One region of the Vreelandella vilamensis genome, then DNA from elsewhere that is predicted to be linked to it. Evidence: predicted binding sites of a transcription regulator. Region 1 holds the regulator's gene; each other region holds the start of a gene.

Region 1 (9,663 bases):
GCCGCTAATGCTCGTGGGCGTGGCAAAACTGGCACCACAAATGCCGGTGGATGGCGAATTCCCCTATTTGCACGTCGAACGCAAGTTTATGCACCTGGGCTATCATCTGTTTGATACCGCCTTTCACGGCGAGGATATCCAGGCCGCCATCCCGCTGGTCTACGCGATCGCCCTGCTTTTGGTCTTCATTGTGTTAGTGCTTAATCTAACTGCCATATTGTTGCGTCATCATTTACGCCACCAACGGGGGCAGTCATGTTAGCGTCGCCAAACGTCTCGAATGCCGCTTACCTGACGCACTTTAGCGCTGCGCAAAGCTGCCTCAGTATTGAACGCTTTAGCCTCGCTTACGCGGGAAAAACCGCGTTGCGCGAGTTAACGCTTAACGTGCCACGCCACCGGGTCACGGCATTTATCGGCCCCTCTGGGTGTGGCAAGTCGACTCTCTTACGGGCGATCAATCGACTGCACGATTTAAACGAAAACGCCACCCACAGTGGCCGTATCACCTTTGAAGGTGAGGATATTTATGCCGATAACATGCATGTATCGGAACTGCGGCGGCGGATAGGCATGGTGTTTCAAACGCCAAACCCGTTCCCCATGTCGATTTACGAAAACGTCGCCTTCGGGCTGCGCTTGCAAAAGCGCATCTCTAAGCGTAAACGCGATGACATTGTTGAGTGGGCGCTTACCTCGGCGGCGCTCTGGGATGAGGTCAAGGATCGCTTACACAAATCCGCTTGGCAGCTTTCAGGCGGGCAGCAGCAGCGCCTGGTGATCGCCCGCACGCTCGCCGTACAGCCCGATATCTTGCTGCTCGATGAACCAGCCTCAGCGCTTGACCCGATTTCAACGCTCAAAATCGAGGAGCTGATTCGCAACTTGAAATCTCAGCTAACCTTAATACTTGTCACCCACAACATGCAGCAAGCCGCACGCGTCTCGGATTACACCGCCTTCTTACACGACGGTGAACTCATTGAGTACGGCCCGACAGACCAAGTCTTCACCAACCCGCACTTACAGCGAACGGAAGACTACATTACCGGCCGAATGGCATGACCCCCCTACCCCCCGATCACCACGATAAGGAGCGTTCCATGGATATCACCAGCGACAGCCACAGCCAACATATCTCGCGTCAGTTCAACCAAGAGCTGGAAGAGCTCAAAACCCACCTCATGGCCATGGGCGGCCTGGTGGAAAAGCAGGTAAGCGATGCCGTTACTTCTCTGCTGGAAGGCGATACCAAGCTTGCCATCAAGGTCCGCGACAGCGACCGCGAGGTTAACGATTTGCAGCTGCAAATTGACGACGAGTGTACCCGCGTGCTGGCGCGCCGCCAGCCCGCCGCCTCTGACCTCCGCCTGGTCGTCGCCGTCATCCGCGCCTCGTCTGATCTTGAACGTATTGGCGATGAAGCGAGCAAGATCGCGCGCAACGCCATTACCTTAAGCGAAAGTGGCGCGGCCGTACGCGGTTTGGTGGAGGTGCGCCACATCAGCGAGCACGTGCGCAAGATGCTACGTGATGCGCTGACCTCGTTTGCACGCTTTGATACCGACCTGGCGTTAGAAGTCGTGCGAGAGGACGAACTAGTGGATGACGAGTACGGCAGTGCGATGCGCTCGCTCATCACGTTCATGGCCGAGGATGCCCGCTCCATTTCCGCGGTACTCAGCGTGATGTGGGTGTTGCGGGCATTAGAGCGGGTGGGCGACCACGCTGACAACCTCGCTGAGCACGTCGTGTATTTGGTCAAAGGACTCGATATTCGTCACAGCAACCCGGAAACGCTTGAACAGCAAATGCAGCAGGGCAGATAACCCGAAAAAGCGAAGAGACACATCGCGGACGCGTTACGCTATTGCCATTATGGTCATATCCCGTATCTTATGGGCCGCTTTGCGGCCCGTTTTTTTGCCAGGAATACACCTTCTATGCTGAACGCCTTCACCGCCATCGCTCAGGGAACCTGCTGGGTTTACCGCCCCGGCATGCGGCGCTATATTTTTTTACCCATTGTGGTCAATTTTCTCGTCTACGCGACGCTACTCAGCGTGGTGTGGCAACGCTTTGAAGGGTGGCTTGGCTATTGGATGAGCTTGGTGCCCAGCTGGTTGGATTGGCTTGCCTGGCTGATTTGGCCGCTATTTTTCTTATGCTTGGTTGCCGTGGTGTTTTTTACCTTCACCGTGGTGACGAACTTGATTGCCGCACCGTTTTACGGCTTTCTTGCCGCTAAGGTGGAAGTCGCCGCCACCGGGCGCGAGCCGCTCGACGACCGCGGTCTAGCGAAAACCGCGATGGATGCCTTAGGACGTGAACTGATTAAGCTCGGGTATATTTTGCCGCGCGCTATTTTACTGTTTGTCATCAGCTGGATTCCGGGCTTGAACCTTTTCGCCCCGCTTTTGTGGGCGCTCTTTTCCGCCTGGGTGGCCGCCATTACCTACTTGGATTACCCCATGGATAACAACAAGGTGAGTTTTGCCGAGATGCGCCGGCGCCTCTCTGGCCGCTGGTGGCATAGCGTAAGCTACGGCGGGCTGGTTACGTTGATTACCTGGATACCCCTGGCGAACCTGTTTTTACTTCCCGGCGCAGTGGCTGGTGCCGTGTTGATGTGGGACGCCCACTACCGCACAGAAGCCATGACAGGCGGGGCTATCGTGCGTTAAAACGTCGTTTCGGGATTAGCAGGCAAGCCGCTCTTTGGGGAACACGCAGCGAAACAGGGCGCCTTCCCCAGGGTGGGAGTCAATTGAAAGCGTGGCGTCGTGGCGCAGTAGCACGTGCTTGACGATCGCAAGCCCGAGACCCGTGCCGCCAGTCGCAGTGCTACGCCCTTTATCCACGCGATAAAAGCGCTCGGTGAGGCGGGGAAGATGCACCGGGTCAATCCCTTCACCATCATCTTCCACGTCGATGCAGCCGCCGTCCCCCTCCATTTGCCAGCGCAGCGTGATGTGGCTATCCGGGGGGGTATAGCGCACGGCATTAAATGCCAGGTTGGAAATCGCGCTGCGTAACTCTTGCTCGCTGCCGATAAGCTTGGCGTCGCTCGCTATGTCGATCTCAAGGGTTTGCCGACCTTTTGACAACGCCAGTGCGTCTTCGCGCACGCCTTTCAATAACGCCGCGACATCGATTGGCTGGTGGTCCTCACCGCCCTGATCAATCTCCAGGCGCGAGAGCAGCAACAGGTCGTTGACCAAGTTCTGCATCCGCGTGGTCTGCGCCTGCATCTGCTCAATACCGCGGCCCAACCGCGGCGGCAGCTGTTCCGCTAAGTCGCCATAGGTTTCTAAGTAGCCGGAAATGACCGTCAGCGGCGTGCGCAGCTCATGGGAGACATTGGCCACGAAGTCGCGGCGCATCTGCTCTAAGCGATGCAACCGGGTAATGTCGCGGGCCATCACCAAGCGCTCGTCGTCGCCGTATAAGGTAATTTGATACTGCAGAATGCGCCGCTCATCGATGGGGGACGTGAGCGTTAGCGGCTCGCTGTAATCGCGGGAATTGAAGTAGCGGACAAAGCGCGGGTCGCGCAAAAAATTGGTAATGTGCTGGCCGCGATCATGTTTGATTTTCAGCCCTAACATCTTAGCCGCGGCGCTGTTCCACCACTCCAAATCCCCATGCCGGTCGAGCATCACCACGCTATCGCGCATGGCTTCTGAGGACTCTTGAATCCTGGCAAGCGTGGCGCGTAGGCGGTTTTGCGTGAGGCGTTGGCTTTTTTGGTAGCGGTAGAGACGGTCAAAAAGCTCGCCCCAAATCCCAGGGGCAGCCGGCGGTTCATCGTGGGGGGAGCGGATAAGCCAGCGGTGAAGCGCGCGCAGCTGGTAAAGGTGATACCCCAGACACCCCCCCAAGCCAACGGCCAAACCAAGCCCTGGCACACCCAAGAACGCCCCCAGTGTGGCACCTACCGCCGAGAGCCACACTAGACGCCAAATTTCACGGCTCCAAAGGCGCACGCCTACCCTCGCGCGGAGAAGCGGTAGCCTGTGCCGCGTACCGTTTGAATGAGCCGGTTATGCTCACCCAGCGCTTTACGCAGCCTTCGAATATGCACATCCACGGTACGCTCTTCGACATAGACATTGCCGCCCCAGACTTGATCAAGTAACTGGCCACGCGTGTAAGCGCGCTCTTGATGGGTCATAAAAAACTGCAATAACCGATACTCGGTGGGCCCCATATCGACCGATTTGCCATAAGAACTGACGCGATGGCTAGCAGGGTCCAGCAGTAACCCTTCAATTTCAATGGGGTCTTCCACGCCGCGCGGTGTGGTGCGTCGCAGCACGGCCTTGAGCCGAGCCACCAGTTCGCGCGGGGAAAACGGCTTGGTGATGTAATCGTCGGCGCCGGCTTCCAAGCCCTGGATTTTATTGTTCTCCTCGCCTTTGGCGGTAAGCATGATAATCGGCAACTCAGCGGTGGTTTTTTCACGCTTTAAGCGCCTGGCGAGCTCAATACCGCTAGTGCCCGGCATCATCCAATCAAGCAGCAAAAGATCGGGCTGGTGATCCACCACCATCGCGTGAGCATCCTGGGCATTATCCGCTTCAAGTACGCGATAGTCAGCCATTTCCAGGGCTACCGCGATCATTTCGCGAATCGGCGCCTCATCATCGACGATCAAAACGGTCTTGGCGGTCATTACAAGCCTCACGGTGCTTAAACGGAAAAGATCAACACGACATTTCGATGACGATCACACCATGACTTGATGACAATTACATGACACCTAGGGTTTTACCCCGCACTGGGCCACAAGCTCAAGGCGATTCCGGCGAAAACGACCAATCCCGACCAGTGGTTATTCAAAAACGCTTGAAAGCAGCGCGACCGTTCGCGGTGACGAATCAGCGCTTGCTGGTGCACGAAAGTCGCCGCCATGGCGGCGAGCCCTAGCCAGAAAAAGCCTCCTAGCGCCAAGCGCCAACCCACCGCCGCAAGCAGCAAAAGGGTCGCGAGCTGCAGCAGGCCGATGATCAAACGATCTGCGCGGCCAAACAGCACGGCGGTGGATTTAATGCCGATTTTAAGATCGTCGTCGCGATCCACCATGGCGTATTCGGTGTCGTAAGCCACCGTCCACAGCACGTTGGCAAAAAACAGCAGCCAGCCCTCCAGCGGCACGTACCCCAGCACCGCGCCGCACGCCATGGGGATCGCCCAGGAGAACGCTGCCCCCAAAAACACTTGCGGGAAGTGGGTATAACGCTTCATAAACGGGTAGATAAACGCCAATATCAGCCCGCCCAGGGAAAGTATAATGGTGAACAAATTGGTAAACAGCACCAGCACAAACGCAACCGCCACCAGCCCCACAAACAATAGCTGTGCCTCACGCTCGCTAATGCGCCCATTGGCCAGCGGGCGATCTTGAGTGCGTTTGACGTGCCCGTCGAAGTGACGATCAGCATAGTCGTTGACCACACATCCTGCCGCGCGCATGGCGTAAACCCCGGCAACAAAAATCACCAGCACATCGCGCCCCGGCACGCCTTGTGCTGCAATCCACAGCGCCCAGAGTGTCGGCCACATCAAAAGCCAGGTGCCAATCGGCCGGTCTAACCGGGTAAGGTGAAGAAAATCGGGCACGCGAGCCCAACCAATCGGCCGCAGTAGGGAACGGTCCATGCTTACCTCGTCTCAAGAAAACGCAAAAGCGGCTAGCCTAGCGCGAAGGCAGCGCCAACGCATCCGCCATGGCGGTTAAAAAGTACTCCTGCACCAGCAATGACAACCCAGCGTGCTGAAACCGCGACCGCCGCCCCCAGCAGCTGTCAACGGCGGCGAAACGCGGCGGCTGAGAGGTGACCTCAAGCGGGCCGCGCTTTAGGTCCGGCTGCTGAAACAGCCAGCTTCCCAGCGAGCGCTCCCCCAGCTGCTCCAGACGCTGACCACGACATTGCGCCAGCGGCGCCACCGTGCGCGCCACCACCCAGGGCGTACCGTCTAGGCACAGCGCCACTTCACGTCGCCACGCATAGCGTCGCTGCCCAATGCCAAGCGCCATGGCCTCATCGGCAAACGCAAACCCTATGCTCTGGCGCAGTAGCCGCACCCGAAACTTACGCCCTTCACCTGCGGCGATCAGCCGCGCGGTCAACGAGTCAGTAGACGCTACCCAGCGCCACCAAGGAAGCGACATGGCGGGGCGCGCCGCCGTAACCGGCAGCCAGCGCGCAATGGGCGCGCATGATTGCGTTTGCATTACACCAATATCCGGCAAAGCCTGCCTCTCCCTGAAGAGCCACTCAAGCGGCCAATCAAGGCGATTGACCCAAACCATCCCAACGCTTGCTAGTGTACCATGCTGGCATTACTGACTTTTTTCGCCTTTTAGCTTGATAGGTAACTTATGTCGATACCCCACGCCGATTTAGTCATTATTGGCACCGGCATGGCCGGGGTAGGCCTTGCACGCGCGCTGCGCCGCGAAGGTGATACGCGCCGCCTCACCTTGATCAGCGCCGACAGCGGCGACGACTACAGCAAACCGCTACTTTCCACCGGGTTTGCCAAAAAGCTAGCCCCGGATAAGCTCGCCCAGCGCGATGCCGAAACCCTCGCTGAAGCGCTTAATGCCACGCTGCTGTCGCACACCACCGTGTCCGCAATCGACCCCGAGGCGCGGTGGCTGACGCTTGCCGATGGCAGCGACTACGCTTACACCCAGCTGGTGCTTGCCACGGGAGCAGCGCCGCGCGCGCCGTTTGCCATTCCCAGCGATTGCGCCGCTCACTGCTTCAGCGTTAACGACCTGGACGACTACCGCCGCTTTCACGCCGCTCTGCGTCACGGCCCCGCCCGGGTCGCGATTATCGGCGCGGGGCTGGTCGGCTGCGAATTTGCCAACGACCTGCACGCTGGCGGCCATCACGTTAGCCTGATTGCCCCTGAGAGCGCTCCCCTCCCGCGCCTTCTGCCCGAGCCACTCGGTCATGCACTAGGCGAGACGTTTATTGAAGCGGGCATGCAGCTGGCGCTGGGGCGCTCGCTTGAGCGCATTGCCCGTGGCGCCAGCGACGCCGTGCAGCTGACACTTGATAACCACCAACGCATTGACGCCGATGTGGTACTGCTGGCCACCGGCCTTGCGCCCCGCACCGCGCTTGCCGCCAAGGCCGGGCTTGAGGTCTCTGCCAACGGCATTGCGGTTGACCGCACTCTGCAAACCTCGCACCCGGCTATTTTCGCCCTCGGTGACGCGGCTTGCGTGGCCGGTGTGAACGCCATGTACGTGCAGCCGCTGCAAGCCAGTGCCAACGCCCTGGCCAAGACGCTTGCCGGAACGCCCACGCCGGTTCACTTTGGGGCCTGGCCGGTGATCGTAAAAACACCGCTTTTGCCGGTGGTTGCCTACCCCCCGCTGGCAACCCCAGCGCGCTGGCGCATCGAGGCAGACGGCACGGACATGACCGCCCTCGCCGAAGATAAAGACGAACGTTTGATCGGTTTTGCGTTGACAGGCGGCTGCGTGAGACGGAAAGTGGAGCTTTCCAGAGCCGCCCCTGCGCTGCTAGGCTGATTTTCACTGCCTTACGCGCTACGCTTAGGGCACTGACTTGCAAGCACTTGTTAGTCGCTGCTGTATCGAGCAATGTTTTATTCGCTTTTGATAACGCCTTAACACCTGAACGAAAACACCGGAGATACCTAATGCGCAAACCTGAACTCGCCGCTGCCATTGCCGAAAGCGCCGATCTATCCAAAGATAAAGCTGGCCAAGTATTGAACGTAATCCTCGATGAAATCACCAACAGTGTCGCTAAAGGTGACGATGTTTCTCTGATTGGTTTTGGTACCTTCACCGTACGTGAACGCGCCGCCCGCACCGGCAAAAACCCACAAACGGGCGAGCCGCTGCAAATTCCGGCCAGTAAAAACGTGGCGTTTAAGCCAGGTAAAGCGCTGAAGGACGCAGTTTCCTAATGAAACTTGCGCTAACGCTGTGGCTACTCGGCTTTTTGCTTAAGCGTGCGCTGCGTCGCAAGCCGCGCTTTCGCGAGCAGCTTGAACGCATGCGCAGCCTGGATTGGGGGATTGCCACCGAAGACTTGAAGGTTGCACGCCACTACCGAATTTCACCCCAACGGGTCACGACGGGAAAGGGGTTGCCGGTGGACTTGGACCTTGAGCTACGCTTTCGCGACCCCGAGGCTGCCTTACGCATTCTCAAAAAGCCCACTCAGCAGGCGTTTCTTGACGGCATGATGGCCGGTGATGTCCGCCTTGTCGGCGACTCCGCCGATATGAACAAGCTGCAAAAACTGTTGAAGTATTTGTAAACAGTATTTATAAGCAGCATTTGTAAGCTTTATTCATCCCGCCGCTTTTGCCTACCGTTCGCCCCGCCGCCTAACCGCGGCGGGGCGTTTGTTTTATCGGCCGCCGGCATAGCCACTTGCCTCGCGATTATTTATACTAAAGTCTAAAATAACTCACCGATCAGAGCTTCTATGCCTATCGCACTGCCGCTGCGGCGCCTTTGGACTCTAGATAAATTCGCCTACAGCCTGCGCGTTTTTCTCGCCTTTAGCGGAGCGCTCGCCTTTGCCACGCTGTGGGGGGACGTCAGCTTTGTCATTCCGCTATTTCTTGGCATTATCGCCAGCGCCCTCTCTGAGACTGACGATAGCTGGCAGGGGCGGCTGCAGGCGCTTGCCGTGACACTTGTCTGTTTTGCGCTGGTCTCGCTGATCGTGCAAAAGCTTTTTCCTTGGCCGTGGTTGCTTGCCCTATGGCTTGCGGGCGCCACCTTTGGCCTGATCATGCTCGGCGCCATCGGCCAACGCTACGCCACCATCGCCTCGGGCACGCTGATTCTTTCTCTCTACGTCATGATCAACATCGAGCAGCACGGCGGTGTAGACGACGACGTCGCCTTTCGCCAACTGTTACTGCTGATCGGCGCTGCCTGGTACGGGCTGATTTCGGTGGTGTGGTGCGCGCTATTTTCGCGCCAGCCCGTCAAGCAGAGCATGGCCCGGCTCTACAAAGCGCTTGGCCACTACCTGGTATTGAAATCGGCGCTGTTTGAACCGGTGCGCGGGGTCGACATCCACGCCCGGCGCGTGGCCCTCGCGCGCCAAAACGGCCAGGTCGTGGCGGCGCTCAATCACGCCAAAGAAATACTCCTGCGCCGCATGGAAGGACAGCGCGGTAACCGCAAGCTCAATCGCTATTTACAAATCTACTTCATCGCCCAGGACATTCACGAACGCGCCAGCTCCACCCACTACCCCTACAGCGCGCTGACCGAGGCGTTTTTTCATCATGACGTGCTGTTTCGCTGCCAGCGGCTGTTGGACCAGCAGGGGCTTGCCTGCCGGCGGCTGGCGAAATCGCTGCTGCTTGATCGCGCCTTCGACCACCGCCAAAGCGAAGAAGCGCTGGCAGATTTGCGCGCCTCCATCGCCAACCTACGCGACCGCGATAAGCCCGAATGGCGCCCGCTGATTCAACCGCTCAATGCGCTTGCCGATAACCTCACCACCTTGGAAGCGCAGATTGCCAGCGCCCATAACCCCGATGCCAGCGAGCCGCGCCGCGATACCGCCCTGCTTGATCGCTCGCCGGGGAGCTTGTTAGAGGCGTGGAGGCGCGTGCGGCTCAATTTGACCCTGGGCTCACCCA
Region 2 (9,663 bases), on a different contig from region 1:
ACTTCACGCGGCGCTCCATCCAAGTGCCAATGGCCGAGAGCAGCAACCCGAAAATGACCGATATCACCAAACTTTGCGCAAAAGAGAGATCAAGACCAACGTGCTTCAATCCTTTGGTCATGGTGACCATCGCCACCACAAACCCCACGAGGAATACGTAAGCGGGCAGATAACGTTTAGCGGCCGTTAGCGGATCGCGGGCTTCAAACACCAGGTGATGCAGCGATTTGAATATCACAAAGGCAACGGTGCCAGCCAGCAGCGGCGATACGATCCAGCTCGCGGCAATGGCCCCTACACCACCCCAATCCACCGTGGCCGCGCCTAAACCGGCAACGGCAAAACCAACGATAGCGCCGACGATGGAGTGGGTGGTGGAAACCGGCCAGCCTTTCATTGAGGCAATCAAAAGCCACGTACCCGCTGCCAGTAATGCTGAGAGCATACCGTAGACCAACAGCTGCGGATCATCTTGCAAAAGCTCCGGGTCAATAATGCCTTTGCGAATGGTATTGGTCACCTCACCGCCGGCAAGCCACGCACCGAGAAACTCAAAAATAACGGCGATGATAATCGCTTGTTTGATGGTAATGGCTTTGGAGCCAACCGAGGTGCCCATGGCATTGGCGACATCGTTGGCCCCAACCCCCCAAGCCATGAAGAAGCCAAACAAGCAGGCAAGAATGATGAATATCTCGCCGTGTTGCGCAATAATTTGCATCTTGCCCCCTTTTAACGCGCGGTCAGAATCTGCAAGCGGCTACCCACGCGCTCGGCGCGGTCGGAAAGCTCACCGACCCAATCGATGATCTTGTAAAGAAAGATCACATCGACCGGCGGTAACTCGCTTTCCAGCGCAAATAACTGACGACGAATTTCCACTTGCTGGCTGTCCGCTTGATGCTCAAGGGTATGTAGCTCACGGATCATGTTCTGCATGACATCAGACACGTTGCGCCCAAAGCCGGATTCAAGCAGATCTTTCAGCTCTTCAAGCGCCTGGCGCGCCTGGGCTACACAAGCCACGCTGGTATGCATGTAGTGGCGCATGGGCTCGGCAAGGCTTTCCGGCACGCGCATTTTGCGCCCCAGCATAATGCCGGTAATGTCGCGTACCTTATTGGCGATTTTGTCCTGTACGCTGATCAAATCGAGAATATCCGAGCGTGACACGGGCAAAAACATGGTATTGGGTAGGTTGAGGCGCAGTTCTGTTTTAAGCACATCCGCTTCGTGCTCCAAACGCGTGATGTTTTCACGCAGTTGGGCAGCACTCTCCCAGTCACCTTGAAGGGATGCTTCAAAGAACGGCAGTAGCTGGTCGGCACAGTCATTCGCTTTGACGATATGCGCCAGCAGCGGCTGGAATGGCGAACGGCCAAACATCGCAGAAAAAGGATTGGAGGTAACCATAAAGCCTTTTAGCCTGTTTTCGGAAAGCCTGGATTTGGCGGGCGCCAGTATAAAGACTGACCTGGCGCTCGTCACAAAAAATTCATACTGTCTTAAAAATTTAACCGTAGTGTCATATTAACGAGGTGGCAAACGTCATGGAAAATCCGAAAGTCTCTGCTGTAGCCCCGACGGAAGTGGAGCTCAAACTGGCCCTCGCTCCCGGCGGCCCGGCCCAGTTGGCTGCCCACCCGCTGCTTGATACCACCACGGCAACGCGGCTTACGCTGACCAATACCTACTTTGATACCCCGGACGGCGCCCTTGGCGCGGCGCGCGTTGCGCTACGCTTGCGCCAGGTCAACGGCCAAACGCTGCAAACGGTTAAAACTGCCGGACAAGGCGGCGGCGGGCTATCCTCCCGTGAAGAGTGGGAATGGGAAGTCAGTGGCAACCAACTCGATATCGCCGGGTTGAAAGCACTACCACCGTTTCAGGCGATGGAGGATGCCACTCTCGCAACCCTTGAGCCCCAGCTGCGCACCGATTTCACGCGCACAACGTGGGATATCCACCACCAGGAAAGCCATATTGAGCTGGCGCTCGACGAGGGGGACATTATCTGTCATGGCCATCACGCCCCGATTTGTGAGATGGAGTTGGAGCTTAAAGGTGGCGCGCCCAACGCCCTGTGGGACCTTGCCACGACCTTAGCGGCGGACGTTGCCCTTCGCCCGTCGGACAGCAGCAAAGCGGCCCGCGGCGCCGCACTGGGCCACCAACATTGGCCGCTACCCGAAGCGCACACGCCGAGCGAATGGCTCCACCGGGCCACACTGGCGCTGGACGCCTTCCACGATAGCGGCCAGAACGCATTTCTCACCCGGGCCTTGGAAGCGCTCACGCAGCTTGCCGCACATCCCGCGCTTGATGATTCGGTGCGCCCGCTCGCCCAAACGCTGCTTCAGGCGCTTGATGAATACGGCCAGCCCAATACGGCGTATGGTAGCGCCGCGCTGACCCTGGCGCGGTCTTTAGCAGAACCCACCGAGCTGCGTTGACGTGACGCGAATCTGACGACTGACGTAAGGACACCGCGATGAGCCTGACACCCGCCGGCAAAGGTCTGCGCACCCAGCTTTTCCACCTGATTTTCGAATCCGATACACCGGCCGCGAAAACATTCGACATCGCGCTGATCATCGCCATTTTGATTAGCGTCGCGGCCCTGCTGCTCGATAGTGTCGAGGCCTACCACGCTCGCTTTGGCACGGTATTCCGGTATATCGAGTGGGGGTTTACGCTGCTATTTACCGTGGAGCTCGCCATTCGGATCTATTGCCTGGAACGCCCATGGCTTTATCTAAAAAGCTTCTACGGCATTGTCGATTTGATGGCCATCGTGCCGGCGTGGCTGGTGCTGGTCGTCCCCGGCGCCCAGAGCTTGGTGCTCATTCGTATACTGCGGGTGCTACGCATTTTTCGTATTCTGCGCTTGATGGAATTTGTCGGTGAGGGGCGATTACTGCTCGATGCGCTTAAACGTAGCCTGCGGCAAATTTTTCTGTTTTTCTTCAGCATTTTGATGGTGGTCACGCTGTTTGCCGCGTTGATGTACGCCATCGAATCCCCTGAGGCGGGCTTTACTAGCATCCCCATCTCGATTTATTGGGCGATTGTGAGCATGACCACGGTGGGTTACGGCGATATCGTGCCGGTCACCCCGCTCGGTAAAGCGATTACCGTGATACTCATGTTGATTGGCTACTCGATTATCGCGGTGCCCACCGGGGTGTTTTCAGCGCAGGTGATTCGCTCGATCCGCCAAGACCGCTACTCCGACGAAGCGTGCCCCGGTTGCGGCTATGACCGCCACGAAAAACAAGCGCTCTACTGCCTGCGCTGCGGCACTTGGCTGGATGAGTACAGCGAAGACCCGCGCAAGCACGAGTCTTCGACAGAGAATGATCAAGACACTTGATGTTTAAAGCGCTTGAAACGGCGCCACATCCCCACGCCCTTCGCGGAGGATTTTCGGTGGCAAATCGCGCAGGTCGATGACGCTTGTCGGGTCAAGCTGGCACGCCCCGCCGTCGATAATCAAATCCAGATGGGCGCCAAAGCGCTCGCGGATATCTTCGGCATCGGTCATGGGTAATGCCTCGCCCACGGGGATTAGCGTCACGCTCATCAGCGGCTCACCCAGGGCATCGAGTAGCGCATGCGTAATCCGGTGGTCCGGCACGCGCACCCCGATAGAGCGGCGCTTAGGGTGTAAAAGCAAGCGCGGCACTTCGGTGGTGGCCTCAAGAATAAAGGTGTAAGCCCCCGGCGTGTGTGCTTTCAGCAGGCGAAACACGTCATTGTCCACTTTCGCGTAGGTGCCAATTTCGGAGAGATCCGAACACACCAACGTAAAGTTGTGTTTATCGTCCAGCGAGCGCAGCCATTTGATTTTTTCGATGGCTTTTTTCTCACCAAGGTGGCAGCCCAGTGCGTAACCGGAATCGGTGGGATAGGCCACCACACCGCCTTTTCGAATAATTTCGATTGCCTGATCAATCAAGCGCTTTTGCGGGTTTTCCGGGTGAATCTGAAAAAATTGGCTCATGGTCAAAGCCTCCCTACGGTGAATAACGTTTCAGTATAGATAGTCTAGTCGAGCGTGCTTAGCAGCCAATCGCTCATTAACAGTCGCTAACGGACAAAGCAGCGCGAGGCTAAAAGCGGATGGCACCATACCGGCGGCGCGGCCGTGCGGGGCACAACGCTCATGCTTCCAGGTGCTGCGTGGCTACCAGGAAAGTGAAAGTCACTGCCGAGTGAAACGTACAAATCGCGCTCGACTAGCTGACGCGCCAAATCCCGCGTGGCATCCGAATTCTGCTGGCCGTTCACCAGCTCCACCGCTTGGCCACCCGCCTCACAAAACGTATCCATCAATAGTCCGCGCTTACGCCGCGTCAGCCGGTAGCGCAGCGGGTGAGCGATCACGGCCACGCCCTTAGAGGCCACGATCCACTCTACCGCCTGGCTCACTTCCGGCCACTGCGCTTTAACGTCGCCTTTTTTGCCACTGCCAAGAAAGCGTTTAAACGCATCGGCCCAATCTTTAGCCACGCCCTCTTCCACCAGCGCGCGGGCAAAATCCGGGCGCCCTAGCGGTCGCTCGCTCCCCGCGTGAGCGCGTGCTTTTGCTAGCGCCTCTGGCAACCCCATTTTTTCCAACCGCTGGGCGATCACCTCGGCGCGCTCGATCCGCGCCTCGCGCTGCTGCGCAAGCCCTTCGACCAGCGGGCCTTGCAGGCCGTTCGGCATCAGCGCCACCACGTGAATCCCCACCCCCTGCCAGCGTGTGGATATCTCGCTACCCGGCAACAGGCAAATACCCGCCTGTTGCGCGGCTTGCTCGGCCTCAAACACGCCATCCATCGTGTCGTGATCGGTCAACGCCATATGAGTCAACCCTCGCTGCGCACACAGCGCAACTAACGCCGTAGGCGAAAGAGCACCATCGGAGGCGGTAGAATGCATATGGAAATCAACCGAATAGTGCTGATCGGCAGCGAGCGTGCGAGGAAGTGTGGCAATAGGCATGACGCCGTCGAACGAGTTTGTCAAAATAGCGGGCTCAAACAAGGCAGAATATGCCGTTATAGTGCGTTCTGCCAATCATGTGGTCAATGGCGCACTTTCGTTATCAAGGAGTTATGCCCATGCTGTACGCCGTTATCAGCGAAGACGTTACCAACAGTTTAGAGCGCCGCTTGGCCGCTCGCCCTGACCACCTCGCGCGCTTGGAAGCGCTTCGCGATGAAGGACGTTTGCTACTGGCCGGCCCCTACCCGGCCATCGACGCCGATAACCCCGGCGAGGCTGGCTTTAGCGGTAGTCTCGTGATTGCCGAGTTTGAAAGCCTCGATGCCGCGCAGGCCTGGGCTGACGCCGACCCGTATATGATTGCCGGTGTCTACGCCAACGTCATGGTAAAACCGTTTAAGAAAGTCTTGCCTTAATGTGCTTAGGCGTCCGTGGCTGTTCACAACCGTTTTTCCACACCGTCTTTTTTCACAGTGGCTGTGGACAACTCTGTGAAAACTCGGCGGACGCCTTTCGCTAAGCCAGAAATAACGCCCGGCTCACCACATTGGTTATTTTTTAACCACTTATGCTTCAACCATACGCTCTTGCAGGCGGAGACTTCTGTGACCCAGTCCACCGGCCCTTCTTGCTTTCCCCCGTTGCCCGCGCTTTCGGCCCTTACGCCACCCGAGCTGCGTTGGGAAAACGGCGCACCGCACTCGCAAGCCTTTGATGACGTGTACTTTTCCCGTGAAGACGGGCATGCCGAAACGGAGCACGTGTTTATCCACGCCAACCGTTTGCCCGAGCGTTTTGCCAACTGGCGCGAGGCGCGGGCGTTTGTCATCGGCGAGACAGGCTTCGGTACCGGGCTCAATATGCTCTGCGCCTGGGCATGCTTTGAGCGCCACGCCCCCGCCACGGCAAGGCTGCATTTACTCTCCACTGAAAAGTATCCACTGCCGCGCCAAGCTCTGGCGAAAGCGCTCAGCGCCTGGCCGTCGCTTGAAGGTTATGCACAGCCGCTACGGTCGCAGTGGCCGGACGCGGTGAGCGGTATCCACCGGTTGCACTTGAGCGAGCGGGTGACGCTCGATGTGCACTTTGGCGATACCGCCGAGCGGCTCGCATTGCTCGATGGTCAGGTTGATGCCTGGTTTCTGGATGGCTTCGCGCCATCAAAGAACCCTGAGATGTGGCAGCCGTCACTTTTCCACGCCATGGCGGCGCGCTCACGCCCAGGGGCAACGTTTGCCACTTTTACCTGCGCCGGGGTCGTTAAGCGCGGCCTGAAAGCCGCCGGCTTTCGCTGGCAAAAAGTATCGGGGTTTGGGCGCAAGCGGGAAATGCTCGCCGGTCATATCGGCACGCCACCCGCTGACACACGCCGCCGCCAAACGCCCTGGTTCACGCCACCGCCGCCTCAGCCTGTCAAGCACGTAGTGGTGATTGGCGCTGGCATCGCCGGGAGCAGTGTGGCGTCTGCGCTAGCACGGCGTGGCGTGGCGGTCACCGTGGTGGATAAAACCACCCCGGCGGCGGGTGGTTCGGGCAATCACCAAGGCGCGCTCTACGTTAAGCTTGCCGCCGAAACCAACGCGCAAAGCCGGGTTTATCTTAGCGGGCTCATGTACAGCCGCCGTTGGCTTAAATGGCTCGACCCAGCGCGAACGCTGTGGGGCGAAAGCGGTGTGCTGCAACTGGCATTAAGCGACAAAGAAGCCCAGCGACAACGCCGTTTTTTCGCTAATCATCCGCTGCCCGCTTCGCTTCTCACCCTTCACCCGCGAGGCGAACTTAACGCCCTAGCGGGGCTTCCCGTGGCGGGTGAGCAGGGGCTTTTCTACCCACAGGCCGGCTGGGTACGCCCCCAAAAACTATGTGAGCGATTATTAACAACACCAGGAGTGCATTACCAACAAGGCGAGGTTACGCAGTTGCACCAAAGGAACAACGGCTGGCAACTGACGATGGCAAGCGGTGACCTATTAGCGGCGGACCAGGTGGTGATTGCCAGCGCGCATTTAGCAAATGGCTTTACCCAAACGCGCGCTCTGCCGCTGCAGGCGGTACGCGGCCAGGTATCGAGCGTGCCCTTGCCCGCTAACGTCACCGGCCCAAAACCGGTGATTTGCGCGGGTGGCTATGTACCACCGGCGTTGGCTGGCATTCTCACTTTTGGCGCGAGCTTTGTGCCCAACAGCGAAACGACCGGGGTATTCCCTGAGGAGCACCAGCGCAACCTTGATGAGCTGCGCCAGAGTGTGCCAGCGCTTGCCGATGCACTGGAAAACGCGGGCCTTAGCGCCGAGGATTTTGAAGGCCGCGCGGCGGTGCGGGCGGCAAGCCCGGATAAGTCGCCCTATGCAGGCCCGGTGCCAAATGCTGACGCCTGGCAAGCGGATTATGCCGTGTTGGGCAAAGACGCCTCGCGCGTGCCGACGCAAACCGGTCAACACCATTCGGGGCTTTGGATCAGTGCTGCCCACGGCTCGCGGGGCTTAGCCAGCGCGCCGCTGTGCGCTGAAGTGATCGCGTCGCGCATGTGCGATGAACCGCTGCCGTTAGAAGCGCCGCTGGCGGATCACCTCCACCCTGGACGGCGGATTATCAGCGCGCTGATTCGCCGCCAAGTGTTATAGCCTGCGCTTCCTTTATAGCTGTCAGCTATGACTAAGCGTCAGCTAAAATTATGCGTCAGCTAAGACTAGGCCTCAGATAAGAAAATCCGGGGCGGGGCGGCCTAAGTGGTAGCCCTGGCCGTAATCGATACCTTGCTCGCGTACCGCGTTCATGACCGCTTCGTCTTCGATAAACTCAGCAATTGTCTCTACCTTTAGGCTCTTCGCTAGCGTCACGATACTTTTCACAAAGGCCAGGTACTTATCGTCATTCAGCATATTGCGGATAAACTCACCCTCGATTTTGATGACGTCGATGGGGAACTGCTTGAGATAATGAAACGAGGAGTAGCCGGAGCCAAAGTCGTCAATCGCAAAGTTAAAGCCTTGCATCTTCAGGTCGAGCACAAACTTTTCCAACAGCTGTAGGTTGCTAACCGTTTCGCGCTCGGTGAGCTCAAATACAATCCGCTTCGGGTCAATTTCGTAATCCAGCGCTAGTTGGTGAATGCGGTTGATAAATTCACCGATGATCAGCGAGCGCGGCGAGAGATTGATAAATAGCGTACCGGTATAGCCCTGTACATGAATTTGCTTAAAGGCTTTTTCGATCAGCATATAGTCCATACGGTGGATGACGCCGATGCTTTCGGCGATATCGATAAACTCACCGGCGGGCACAATGCGGCCATCCTGTTCAATGCGCATAAGCAGCTCGTGGATGTGCGTCTCGCCGCTGTTCACGTCCACAATCGGCTGGAAGTACGGCACGATACGTCCCTCTTCCAGGGCATTGAGCACCATCTGGTTTTTCTCACCCACTTCGCGATAAATCGCCGCGACTTCATCCTCTTCCGGCAGGGCGAGGCAATTTTTCCCTTGGCGCTTGGCCTTATACATCATGTTATCGGCGAGCAAGAACAGGTCTTTCGGGTCCTCGGCGTGTTCGGGATAAACCGCAATACCCACCGACGTGGTCGCCCGCACGGGAGAGCCATCCGGGGCCATTAACACTAGCTCGGAAAGCTCCCTTGCAATGCGCTGCGCCACCGAATACGCCTGAGAAGCGCCGGCATCGGGCAAAATGACCGTAAATTCATCACCCCCGTAACGGGCTAGGAAATCGCCCGGACGCACGGCGTTAGAGAGCGCCTTACCGAATGCCTGCAAAAACTGATCACCAAAGGCGTGACCATAACGGTCGTTAACCAGTTTGAAATTGTCCACATCGAGCATCAGTAGGCTAAAAGATTCTTTATGGCGGTTGGCGCGCCCCACCTCGTAGTGGAGCAGATCTTTAAACACGCGCTGGTTGTGCAGCGACGTGAGCGGATCGCGGGTGGCGTAAAACTCAAGATCACACGTATATTTGTAAATCGCTTTAACCGAGCCAACGAGGTTCAATAGCGTCGAGAGAATGCCGTCGATCACAATATGGCGAATCGGGTCTTTGGCGATTTCGGACTGCACCCCAATACCTACCACGCCGCCAATGCGCGGCGCTTCCAGCAGTAACGATTTGGTTTCCAACTCGATCTCTTCCGGGCTAATGGTAATCGCCTGGCTGTCAATATCACCGTTATGCTCAACGCTGTGGTGGGTAATGCGCACAATCGCCACATCTTCCTGAAAGTGCGGATTCTGCTCAAGCTGACGGGAGACAATGCGCTCAAGCAGTTGACGATCTCCCTTGGTAGGCTCGCGGTACCAGAATATCTCCAACTCATAGCCTTCGTCTTCCACTTGGAAGATGGTCATTAGCGTATGCGCGTCAATTATCGTATTGATCTCGATGAGCAGGTCTTTGATAAACTCACGCCAGTCGCGCACCACGTCGGAGGTGATGATAAATTTGCTCAACAGGCGAATTTCAAACTCAAGAATATCCTTATCCACGGCGACGTTTTTCAGCCGCTGCGCCAAGGCATTGATATCGCCAAAGGCATGATTTAGCTCATCAAAGGAGAGATCCACATCGCTGACATCCAGCGTGCGGAAATCTTTCACCGTGTTCACCGAGCTTAAGCGCGCACGAAACTGATCCAGTGCGCGCTTAACGCGCTCTGCC
Region 3 (9,663 bases), on a different contig from region 1:
GCGGTCGCGATGAACATTGGCCTACTTTCACCGCGCGAAGTGTGCGAAGCCGCTGCAACTTGCTATGCCACAGGGTCGGCACCGATTAACGCGGTGGAAGGGTTTATTCGTCAGATTCTCGGCTGGCGAGAATACGTGCGCGGTTTGTACTGGACGCAAATGCCGGATTATAAACGCGAAAACCGGTTGGGGTTTACCCGCGACTTGCCGGCTTTTTACTGGGATGGCAACACCGATATGCGCTGTTTACAGCGCGCAATTGAGATGACAATCGACAATAGCTACGCCCACCATATTCAGCGCTTAATGGTAACCGGTAACTTCGCACTGCTGTGCGGTGTAAAGCCAGAAGCCCTGTGCGATTGGTATCTCGCCGTTTACGCCGACGCCTGCGAGTGGGTAGAGCTGCCCAATACGCTCGGCATGGTCTTGCACGCTGACGGTGGCCTCATGGGCTCTAAGCCTTACTGCGCGTCGGGTAAATATATCGACAAGATGTCAGATCACTGCCAGCACTGTCGCTACTCGCCAAAGCAAGTCACTGGGGCCAAGGCTTGCCCGTTAAACAGCTTGTACTGGCACTTTCTCGAAACGCATGATAGCACGCTTAGCCAAAATCCGCGCATGAAGCTGATTTACGGCTCGCTCGCCAAAATGAAAACGGAAAAACGTGACGCCATGCGCCAGCAAGCCGAAGCGTTTCTCGACCAACTCGACACCGCACCTGGCTACGGCGATGCCATCCACACTGATGGCTATTATTCTCCCGGACATGCCCCTCAACGCCGCCATAAAACCCAACGAAACCCAGAGGCAACATAATGACCCGTTTTCGCACGCTAGATGCCAAAGCTCCGGTGACGCTGTTTCATGACGGTCACTGCCCTTTCTGCCGCGTTGAGGTCAATTGGCTCAGCAAGCATCGTCACCGCGAACGCGTTAATCTCGTGGATATTCAAGATGAGCACTTTTGTGCAGACGATTACGACACCCACTTTGATGCCATGATGGGCAAACTGCACGTGCTAGATAACCAAGGAAGATGGTACATCGGGATGGATGCCAGCCGGGCCCTCTATGCGGTACTGGGCTACCGGCGGCTGGTGTGGATTTCTTGCTTGCCCGTTGTTAATACCGTGATGGATGCTGGCTACCGTTTTTTTGCTCGCCGACGGGTAAAGCTGGGGCAATGGTGGGAAAAGCGCCAATCGCGAGCATGATAGGCGCTTAAAAAGATAGACGCTTAAAAAACCAGTGGCATGCGTGACGTCAACGGCTCGCTGTAGTGAGCATCGCGGCCGATCACCTCGTCGTGGGGCACATGCTGTACCAAATACGCACGATGAATACCGACCCGTTTGAGTTCATTGTAAACATCATCAAGCGAACGAAAAAGCATCGGCTTACCCTTCTGGGTTAGCATATGGCGTTCGCCTTCCACATCTTCTAGCTCGGCTTGATAAAAACGACTACCGGCGTGCGTAATGACACGAATTTCAAAATTATCGTGTTTTTCCACAAAGGCCTTAAGTGCTTTAAGCTCCATGGTTCCCTCCTGTTAGTAACCTTATTTTTATTTACGTCGTGTCGTTGGGTGTGTCGGTGAATGACTTCACGTATAAAGATTAGCATGACGCCACCCAATGACATTCCAATGGCGTTTATATGTCAGCCATATGACGGTCGCAATACAGGAGAGTTCCTCGCTTATTTATTCATACCCGGTTCATTCATACCCGGGGAAAAAGCATCCGTCCATGTAACATCACGGCCTTTCACTATTGGTACTCGGAAGGGTCGATGGCTTTACCTAGCGAATTGCGATCAATCCAATTCCCGGCTTTGGTTTCTTTATAGCGAAATACCACTTTATCACCGATAGAAACCGGCACCTCCGGGTCTTCAGTTTGATAGCTGTATTTCTCACCATCGACCGTAAGATAGTAGCGGTAGAGGTCCGGCATCCCCAGCCATTCTTTAAATGGCCCTTCTCTCTCCAGCGCCTGAAGCTCGCCTCGCCCTTGAAGCTTGGGTACGCGCTGCCGATTACCGCGCTTAAAACCACCTGCCATCGCTAATCCCCTATCGTATGATGAAATACAAAAATACGTGTAAAAGGCTGCGCATTATACGGGCTCGTCGCCACGGCTCAAGTTAGTCGCCAAATGCTTCACCATAGCTATCCGGCGCCAAATCCTCAAAACGCGTATATTTACCGATAAACGCCATGTGAACCGTTCCAATCGGCCCGTTACGTTGTTTACCGATAATCAACTCCGCCAATCCTTGGTTATCCGGGTTATCCGGGTTATACACCTCATCGCGATACACAAAAGCAATCACGTCCGCATCCTGCTCAATCGCGCCTGAGTTATGACTCACAATGCCATCGGCTAACCAACAAGCGTTACCGGGCACAGTGAGATCAAAGACCTCTTCCTCCCCACTGGCATGAATATCCACTACTCGGTCCCAAAAAAGATCACTACTGGCTACCTGTTTTAGCGTGGCATCTTGCAGAATATCGGCATAACTTTCGAGCGTTTCTCGCGAAGGGGAAAACTTAAAGTGCGCTGTACCGCCGTAAGCTGTTCCTCGTAAAGAAGCCATTTTGCGCTGGCTAATACCTTGAGCTTGCATCTCATTTTTCACATAACTGAAGACTTCTTGCGGCAGCGTATCCAAATTCGTATTGCTCTTCAGTTCTCCTTTCAAAAGCTGTTCCACAATGGCTACTTGATGCCCAAATGCGCCTATAAACGACATGTAGCGTTGCTGCTGTTCTCCACCTGACACATCGATGGTAAACCAACCCTCCCCATTACCCGAGACCACATGCCGGATACGCCCGACGATACCGAACCTCAGTAAAAGTGCTGCAATGTCATCAATCAACTTGCGGCTGACCGTGGAAAAATAGATACGGACACGGTTGTTTTTATCTTGCGTTATGCTTCCGTCAGTCGCCCAAATGTGTCTCAAAAATAGAGCAAGCTGATCGTTAGACAGCTGAAAAACTTCATTAGGGATATGCTTTTCGGCAGAACGCTGCCCAAATATCGCCAGATCTTTTAACCACTTGCCAACCCCAGCTGGATGCCAACGGTTTCCGTTACCGGCAATAACCAATTGATGCCAATTGCCACGCCCTGCATGTCGCGTTACCGTTGAGCCAAATGCTTGAGCTGCATCAGTAACGGCTCGACTATTGGCTTCACATGCCGTCGTATAGCGCAGAGGTTGGTGCTTAATGTAGCTGCCATCACCGAGCAAATGTGCCAGTAATATAATGGCACTCTCTTCCCAAACGGCGGGGGAAGTAGGCTCACTCACCTTTCTTGCAACAGCGAGACGATCACCTACCTTAAGTTCGTGAGTATGCTTCCACTCAAACAAGCCCCTTAAACGGTGCTCAGCGGTACAACGTATCTGTCGACCACTCGCCAACTTGACTTCAAAAATCGGCTTTTTCCCGACAGGCCAAACTAAATCACTATTAGCTGGCTGGATACTTCCGTGCTCATTAACAGATAAAACCTCCGGTGTTTTACCTACCAACTCCTCAATGGGCACTCTTTGCCCATCGGCTAACATAACCCGCGTATCGCCTGTGACGCACTCGCGTAAATCCGACATCACCGGGCGCTTGTTAGGACGCTGTTCAAGCGAGCGGTTCAGCTGCGAAAGCGCGACCACTGGGCAATTAAACTCTTTGGCTAACCCTTTGAGCGAGCGTGATATTTCGGAAATTTCACCGGTACGGTTTTCCGAGAAGCCAGGGATCTGCATGAGCTGAAGGTAGTCAATCATGATCAAGGCCATATTGCCGTGCTCGCGTACCACCCGACGAATCCGCGCGCGCATCTCGTTAGGCGAAAGTGCCGCCGTATCATCGATGAAAAGCTGCTTATCCTTGAGCAAGTTCACCGCGGAAGTTAGGCGCGGCCAATCCTCGTCTTCAAGCTGACCGGTACGCACACGCGTTTGATCGATTCGCCCAAGCGAGGAGAGCATCCTCAACATCAAGGACTCCGCTGGCATCTCCATGGAAAACACCATGACCGGCTTATCGCTGGAAATCACCGCATGCTCGACCATATTCATAGCGAATGTGGTGTTATGGACACAAATATCTTCCGCAACGAAGTTATGCGTATCATCCACCGTTAAGTCGTAGACCTGCCGCGTGCCCAGCGCTTCGATGGCGACAATTTCATCCCAATAAATATCGGATGAGGCTAAATTTTCGAGGTAAACATCGGCATCTAAAAGGTGGGCAAACTCGGCTGCTCGGTAGCGCGATAGGCAACGCTCACTGCTGCCTGATAAATGAGGATTATAACCAACCGGTAAAGTTTTACCCGATTGCACGAACAGGTCGCGCCATGAACGCCCCCCTTTTTTAGCGAGTACATAGCGATTGACCGATTTAGGCAAACTATCGCGATTGCTATGTGTGCGCTTAGTGTCAATACAGGCGCTAAGCGTTTCTATTGCCCGCTCTTTGCTAAAGATACCAACGTCGCGAATGAAACGTTTTTGGCTTGCCTGGTCGAGTATTTCAAGCTCCCAAGGCGATTGGCTCAGATTGGCATAGAGATTCTGCTTCTCACGAATTTTGCTCAAAATACCAAAGCGCAGTAGCAAATGCTGAACATCGCGGATCAGTTCGCGGCTTGATGACGCATAGCTAATACGGCCTTGGCCATTTGCCTGGACAAAGGCACTGCCATCACAGGCGAAAAGACGGTTTAGAAATAGTGCTAATGGCTGTTTCGGTAAGCGAAATACGCAGTCTGGCACCCGCTTGTGCAGCGCTTTTTTTGCCCACACACCGTGCGCTTCAAGAAAGTGCCTCACGGGGTTTGGGGCGTTTTTTGCCAAAGCGCTATAGTCAGACGCCGAGTAGTCGATCGTTAAAGGCATGTCCAACGCCTCACAAAGCGGCATAAACGTTGCCTGAACGGGAACAGACTTTCCATTGCACCAGGCACTCACCGCCGCTCTGCTCACGTTAAGCAACGAGGCAAGCGCCTCACCAGTCATATTCTTCGCTTGAAGCTTCTCACGCAACTTTTGTGAAAACTGCGCTCGCAATGGCTGTAAGCGTGCTGCATCCCGGCTCACCCGCAAAGTAGGCGTTCGCTCAGCATTTTGTTCGTCACGTTCAACTAAACGGCACGTTATACCCGGAAAGTGACTCACCGCCTCTGTGAAATCAGCCCGTAATTCCGAACTATTGTTGGTGAACAAGGGGCAGGTTTGTGTTGTGCCGCCATCGGTCAACATGAAGGCCAAGGTTTTTACTTGGTGATCGGGCATTACGTCACGACCAAACACTGGTATTTCACGGGGCACCGCGATCCGCTCGCCAACCGCTATCTTTTGCAGTGGCTGCCAGCCATCTCCGGTTAAAAACGGGTGCGTTAATGTTGTCGCAACCTCTCTTCCTGTCGCGGTGCGAACACGAAAAACGGGCTTTTCACCATCATCAACAAACGCCGATGCATGTGATTGCTTCAGCTTAAGATCATCGGTTAACGTCAAAAGAGGGGCTTGTTGACGAGCCACTAGTTCATCAATAGTGACCAGAGCGCCAGTGTTAGGGTCTACCAACCGCGACCCACTCATTAAACACTTGCCCATCGAGGGCCTTCCGGCAATGATCACCATGTCAGAGGGCTGCAACCCTGAGGTCATCTCATCGAGATCGCGAAATCCAGAAGAGAGGCCGGTCATCTCGCCTTTGAGATTGAAAAGCTCATCGATGCGATCGACGGCTTTGGTCAAAAGATCGCTCATACCAATCGGGCCGCCGGTTTTCGGCCGTTCTTCGGCGATTTGGAAGACCAAGCTTTCTGCTTCGTTCAGAAGCTCATCCGCTGGGCGCCCTTGCGGTGCGAAGGCCCCTTCTGCAATTTGATTCGCCGCACGAATCAGCTTACGCAGTGTCGCTCGCTCGCGAACGATATCAGCATAAGCGCGGATATTGCTGGCCGAAGGCGTGTTGCGTGCAAGCTCCGCCAGGAAGGCTAAGCCACCTACGGTGTCAAGCTGATCACGACCCTCAAGCGCCTCTGACAACGTCACCACGTCAAGCGGCTGCCCCGCTTCGGCTAAATGATTCATCACGTTGAACACCAAACGGTGTTCGTAACGATAAAAGTCGTCGGCGACCAAACGGTCCGAAATATTATCCCAGGCCTGGTTGTCGAGCATTAGCCCGCCTAATACTGACTGCTCTGCCTCTAGGGAGTGCGGAGGCAGTTTCAGCGCTGCCGTTTCTTGATCAGCGGCGTCTGGCATCACGGTCTCCTTCGCTCAATCGCCATCGTCAAACAGAGAATACCCTAACGCGAGCCCCCTGCTTTTGCTATCGCTCACCAGGCAGGTCGATTGTTAAGAACGAATGATAAGAGCGAGCTTTACGGGGAAAGAAAAACAGAAATTTTGTCGATATAAACAACAAAGGGCGCGGGAATCCCCGCGCCCTTTGTGGCGTTAGCATTGGCGCACGAAATTACTCGGCAACAACTACCACGCGAACAGCGGCATCCACTTCAGCGTGCAAGTGGAGAGCGATGTCATATTCGCCAGTTTGGCGAATCGGGCCTTCCGGCATGCGTACTTCGCTCTTCGCCACTTCGATACCAGCAGAAGAAATCGCATCTGCCAAATCACGCGGACCGATTGAGCCAAACAGTTTGCCTTCATCACCCGCTTTAGACACCAACGACAATTCGATGTCGTTGAGCTGCTCAGCGCGCGCTTCAGCTTCCGCTTTACGTTCTGCGGCTTGGGCTTCAAGCTCAGCACGCTGGGCATCAAAAGCAGCAATGTTTTCTTTAGTGGCCGGAACGGCTAAACCGTAAGGCACTAAGTAGTTACGACCGTAACCCGGCTTAACGGTGACTTTGTCACCCAGGCTACCTAGCTTACCAATTTTATCGAGCAGAATGACTTCCATCTCGTAAACCTCTTATCAATTGTTGCTGCGGGCAAGGCGTGCGCGAACGTTCGCGAATGTATCAATTAACCCTAACAGCAGCACAATGAGAATCGTGGGCCACGTGGTGATCAGCAATAGGTAGAATGCCACCAACCACAACCCGTTCATCCCCTTTAATCCAATAACACCATGCACCAACGCGATACCCGCGATCAGCAACGGCACCCAGATAAGCATCGAAAACGCTGGCAACTCAAAGAGCATACTCACAACGCCCACCACCACAAGAACAGCAAGCTCTTTTGGTGCTAAGCGTAAGGCGTGAAACTCTTCGCGAAAGCCCCCAGGGTTGTAGAGCCCGGCTTGCCAACTGCGTGCTAACACTAAGCAAACAATCGCGGCGATCAAAACCACTAACCCTGTGACGCCGCCAACCACTAGCTCAGCTAATGTTTGCGTGTCAAAGCCTTGTTGGGCCAGCTCACTCAGCACGCTCTCGACCTCTTGCGAGCTCTCGCGCAGCTGCGTGAGCATTGCCTCAGTACTTCCTGGCGGGGTAAAAATACCCAGCTGTACCATCACAGAAGCGGCGAGAGCGCCAAGTATCAGCGCTTCACTCCAGCGCATGCGCTCACGCAGGACAACCGCCATCAAGGTCACCAGCAGCACACTGGCCAGTGGTATTACATCGCCTTGCATCCACCACCATCCAGCGGGGAGTGCAGCGGCAATAATCACGGGTAACGCAGGGGCAAACCCTTTACGAAGTGTGACAAGCCCAGCTATCGCCGCCCCTAGCCAAAAAAGCCAGGGGATTAATGACGCAAGTGCCGCGCCGCCTACGGCGTAAGGCGTCGCTTGCATCAGCCATCGGGCAAGTGCCAGCATCACGTTAACGGCTTACTGGTGGCTATCGGTATAGGGCAGCAGTGCTAGGTAACGGGCGCGCTTAACGGCGCCGGCTAGCTGGCGCTGGTAACGTGCTTTGGTACCGGTGATACGGCTCGGAACAATCTTGCCAGTTTCGGTGATGTAAGCCTTCAGCGTATCGAGATCTTTGTAATCGATCTGCTTGACGCCTTCAGCGGTGAAGCGGCAAAACTTACGGCGACGGAAAAAACGTGCCATGGATGAGCTCCTTATACGTGCAATGAGGGTGAATTAAGCGGTTTCAGCGCTCGGCTTTTCTTCGCGACGCGGACGCTTTTCTTCAGCCGGCTTCATCATCGGTGATGCTTCGGTGATGGCTTCTTTGCAGCGAACAACCAGGCTGCGGATGATAGCGTCGTTGAAGCGGAAGATGTTCTCGATTTCTTCGAGCGTTTCGTTGGCGCACTCAACGTTCATCAACACGTAGTGGGCTTTATGGATCTTGTTGATCGGGTAAGCCATATGACGGCGTCCCCAATCTTCTAAGCGATGCACCGTACCACCGTTTTCGGTCACGATGCTTGTATAGCGCTCGACCATTGCCGGCACTTGTTCGCTTTGATCCGGGTGGACCATAAACACGATTTCGTAATGACGCATGGAATCTCCTTGCGGTTTGGCAGCTTCACTGAGACGTATGCCGTTGGCAACACGTGCACAAGGAAGCAAGGAGTTAACTGAAATGCATTCAGCACCGCCGTGCTATTCGGCAGTGCCAAGGCATCAAGCAGATCTGGTAAAACCATCTGGTAAAACCAGTAGATATCAAATGCCTGCTTACAAGGTAAACAGGCGCATGCATTCTAGTGGGACATTGACTGACTTGCAAGCTGGCGTTGGCGCACCGCTTCAAACAAACAAATGCCGGTGGCAACGGATACGTTGAGGCTTGAGACCTGGCCCGCCATCGGGAGTTTGGCTAAGTGGTCACACGCTTCGCGGGTTAGGCGACGCATTCCTTTACCTTCAGCCCCCATGACCAACGCAACGGGGCCGGTAAAATCCATCTCATACACGCTGGCATTGGCCTCACCGGCGGCACCGGTAATCCATACACCGGCATCTTTGAGCTTGCCTAGCGTACGCGCTAGATTGGTCACTTGATAAACTGGCACCGTTTCCGCGGCGCCACACGCCACTTTGCGCACCGTGGCGTTAAGCGGAGCGGCTTTATCTTTGGCCACAATCACCCCGTGAGCGCCAGCCGCATCGGCACTGCGCAAACAGGCGCCAAAATTGTGCACATCGGTCACGCCATCGAGCACAAGAAATAGGGGCGCCGCTGCCGGTTGCCACGCGCGCAATTTAAGCAGCAAGGACTCCTCACCCTCTGGCACCAAAGGCGGGCAAAAAGCCACCACCCCTTGATGCGCAGCCCCTTGGGTTAGCTGATCTAGCGCCTCTCGCGGGTGCTCTTTCACACTTACACCGGCCGACTTCACCTGCGAAATGATCGCATGAAGCCGCTTGCTCGCCCCTTGCTGCACCCACAGCACCTTAGGCGACTCACCGCGCTCCAGCAGACTTTCCAGTGCATGAACCCCAAACACATGGTCCAGCCCTTCGGGCGGGCGCGGCCCACGACCTGATGACGCTGATTTCACTCTCAATCCTTTTACGTTGCCAATCTTTCTTGCTGTTAGCCGCAGAAAATAGTCGTAGCAAAACACCCCACCACAGGGTTACGACTTGCGCGGCCCGCGGCGACCACGGCGCTGACCATCATTATCACTACGCTTAGCCGGTTGCTCATTGCGCTGTTTACGCGGCTGTCGACGTGGGCG

The links. Region 1 encodes PhoB, which activates phosphate uptake and scavenging genes when phosphate is short. Its sites were predicted from a motif close to TGTCATANNNNTGTCANA; they were not measured.
Region 2: the regulator PhoB is predicted to act here: its motif matches at 1,502-1,519, upstream of QC823_RS09170 (CYTH domain-containing protein).
Region 3: the regulator PhoB is predicted to act here: its motif matches at 1,665-1,682, upstream of QC823_RS03240 (DUF6482 family protein).

Annotation. Positions count from the first base shown of each region.
Region 1 covers NZ_JARWAN010000016.1:9,452-19,114, forward strand. Annotated here, with positions in the region: gene pstA (phosphate ABC transporter permease PstA) at 1-262, shown strand, start outside; gene pstB (phosphate ABC transporter ATP-binding protein PstB) at 256-1,065, shown strand; gene phoU (phosphate signaling complex protein PhoU) at 1,104-1,829, shown strand; gene cysZ (sulfate transporter CysZ) at 1,944-2,684, shown strand; gene phoR (phosphate regulon sensor histidine kinase PhoR) at 2,700-3,986, opposite strand; gene phoB (phosphate regulon transcriptional regulator PhoB) at 3,989-4,675, opposite strand; gene ubiA (4-hydroxybenzoate octaprenyltransferase) at 4,771-5,661, opposite strand; gene QC823_RS10535 (chorismate--pyruvate lyase family protein) at 5,699-6,238, opposite strand; gene QC823_RS10540 (NAD(P)/FAD-dependent oxidoreductase) at 6,386-7,555, shown strand; gene QC823_RS10545 (HU family DNA-binding protein) at 7,687-7,959, shown strand; gene QC823_RS10550 (hypothetical protein) at 7,959-8,315, shown strand; gene yccS (YccS family putative transporter) at 8,487-9,663, shown strand, end outside.
Region 2 covers NZ_JARWAN010000013.1:10,964-20,626, forward strand. Annotated here, with positions in the region: gene QC823_RS09160 (inorganic phosphate transporter) at 1-721, opposite strand, end outside; gene QC823_RS09165 (TIGR00153 family protein) at 733-1,413, opposite strand; gene QC823_RS09170 (CYTH domain-containing protein) at 1,551-2,453, shown strand; gene QC823_RS09175 (ion transporter) at 2,492-3,373, shown strand; gene QC823_RS09180 (L-threonylcarbamoyladenylate synthase) at 3,377-4,003, opposite strand; gene QC823_RS09185 (PHP domain-containing protein) at 4,090-4,989, opposite strand; gene QC823_RS09190 (YciI family protein) at 5,109-5,408, shown strand; gene mnmC (bifunctional tRNA (5-methylaminomethyl-2-thiouridine)(34)-methyltransferase MnmC2/FAD-dependent 5-carboxymethylaminomethyl-2-thiouridine(34) oxidoreductase MnmC1) at 5,598-7,616, shown strand; gene QC823_RS09200 (putative bifunctional diguanylate cyclase/phosphodiesterase) at 7,689-9,663, opposite strand, start outside.
Region 3 covers NZ_JARWAN010000003.1:200,576-210,238, forward strand. Annotated here, with positions in the region: gene QC823_RS03230 (cryptochrome/photolyase family protein) at 1-822, shown strand, start outside; gene QC823_RS03235 (thiol-disulfide oxidoreductase DCC family protein) at 822-1,220, shown strand; gene QC823_RS03240 (DUF6482 family protein) at 1,244-1,546, opposite strand; gene QC823_RS03245 (hypothetical protein) at 1,779-2,072, opposite strand; gene dnaB (replicative DNA helicase) at 2,155-6,306, opposite strand; gene rplI (50S ribosomal protein L9) at 6,521-6,967, opposite strand; gene QC823_RS03260 (hypothetical protein) at 6,983-7,837, opposite strand; gene rpsR (30S ribosomal protein S18) at 7,850-8,077, opposite strand; gene rpsF (30S ribosomal protein S6) at 8,111-8,479, opposite strand; gene rlmB (23S rRNA (guanosine(2251)-2'-O)-methyltransferase RlmB) at 8,683-9,483, opposite strand; gene rnr (ribonuclease R) at 9,562-9,663, opposite strand, start outside.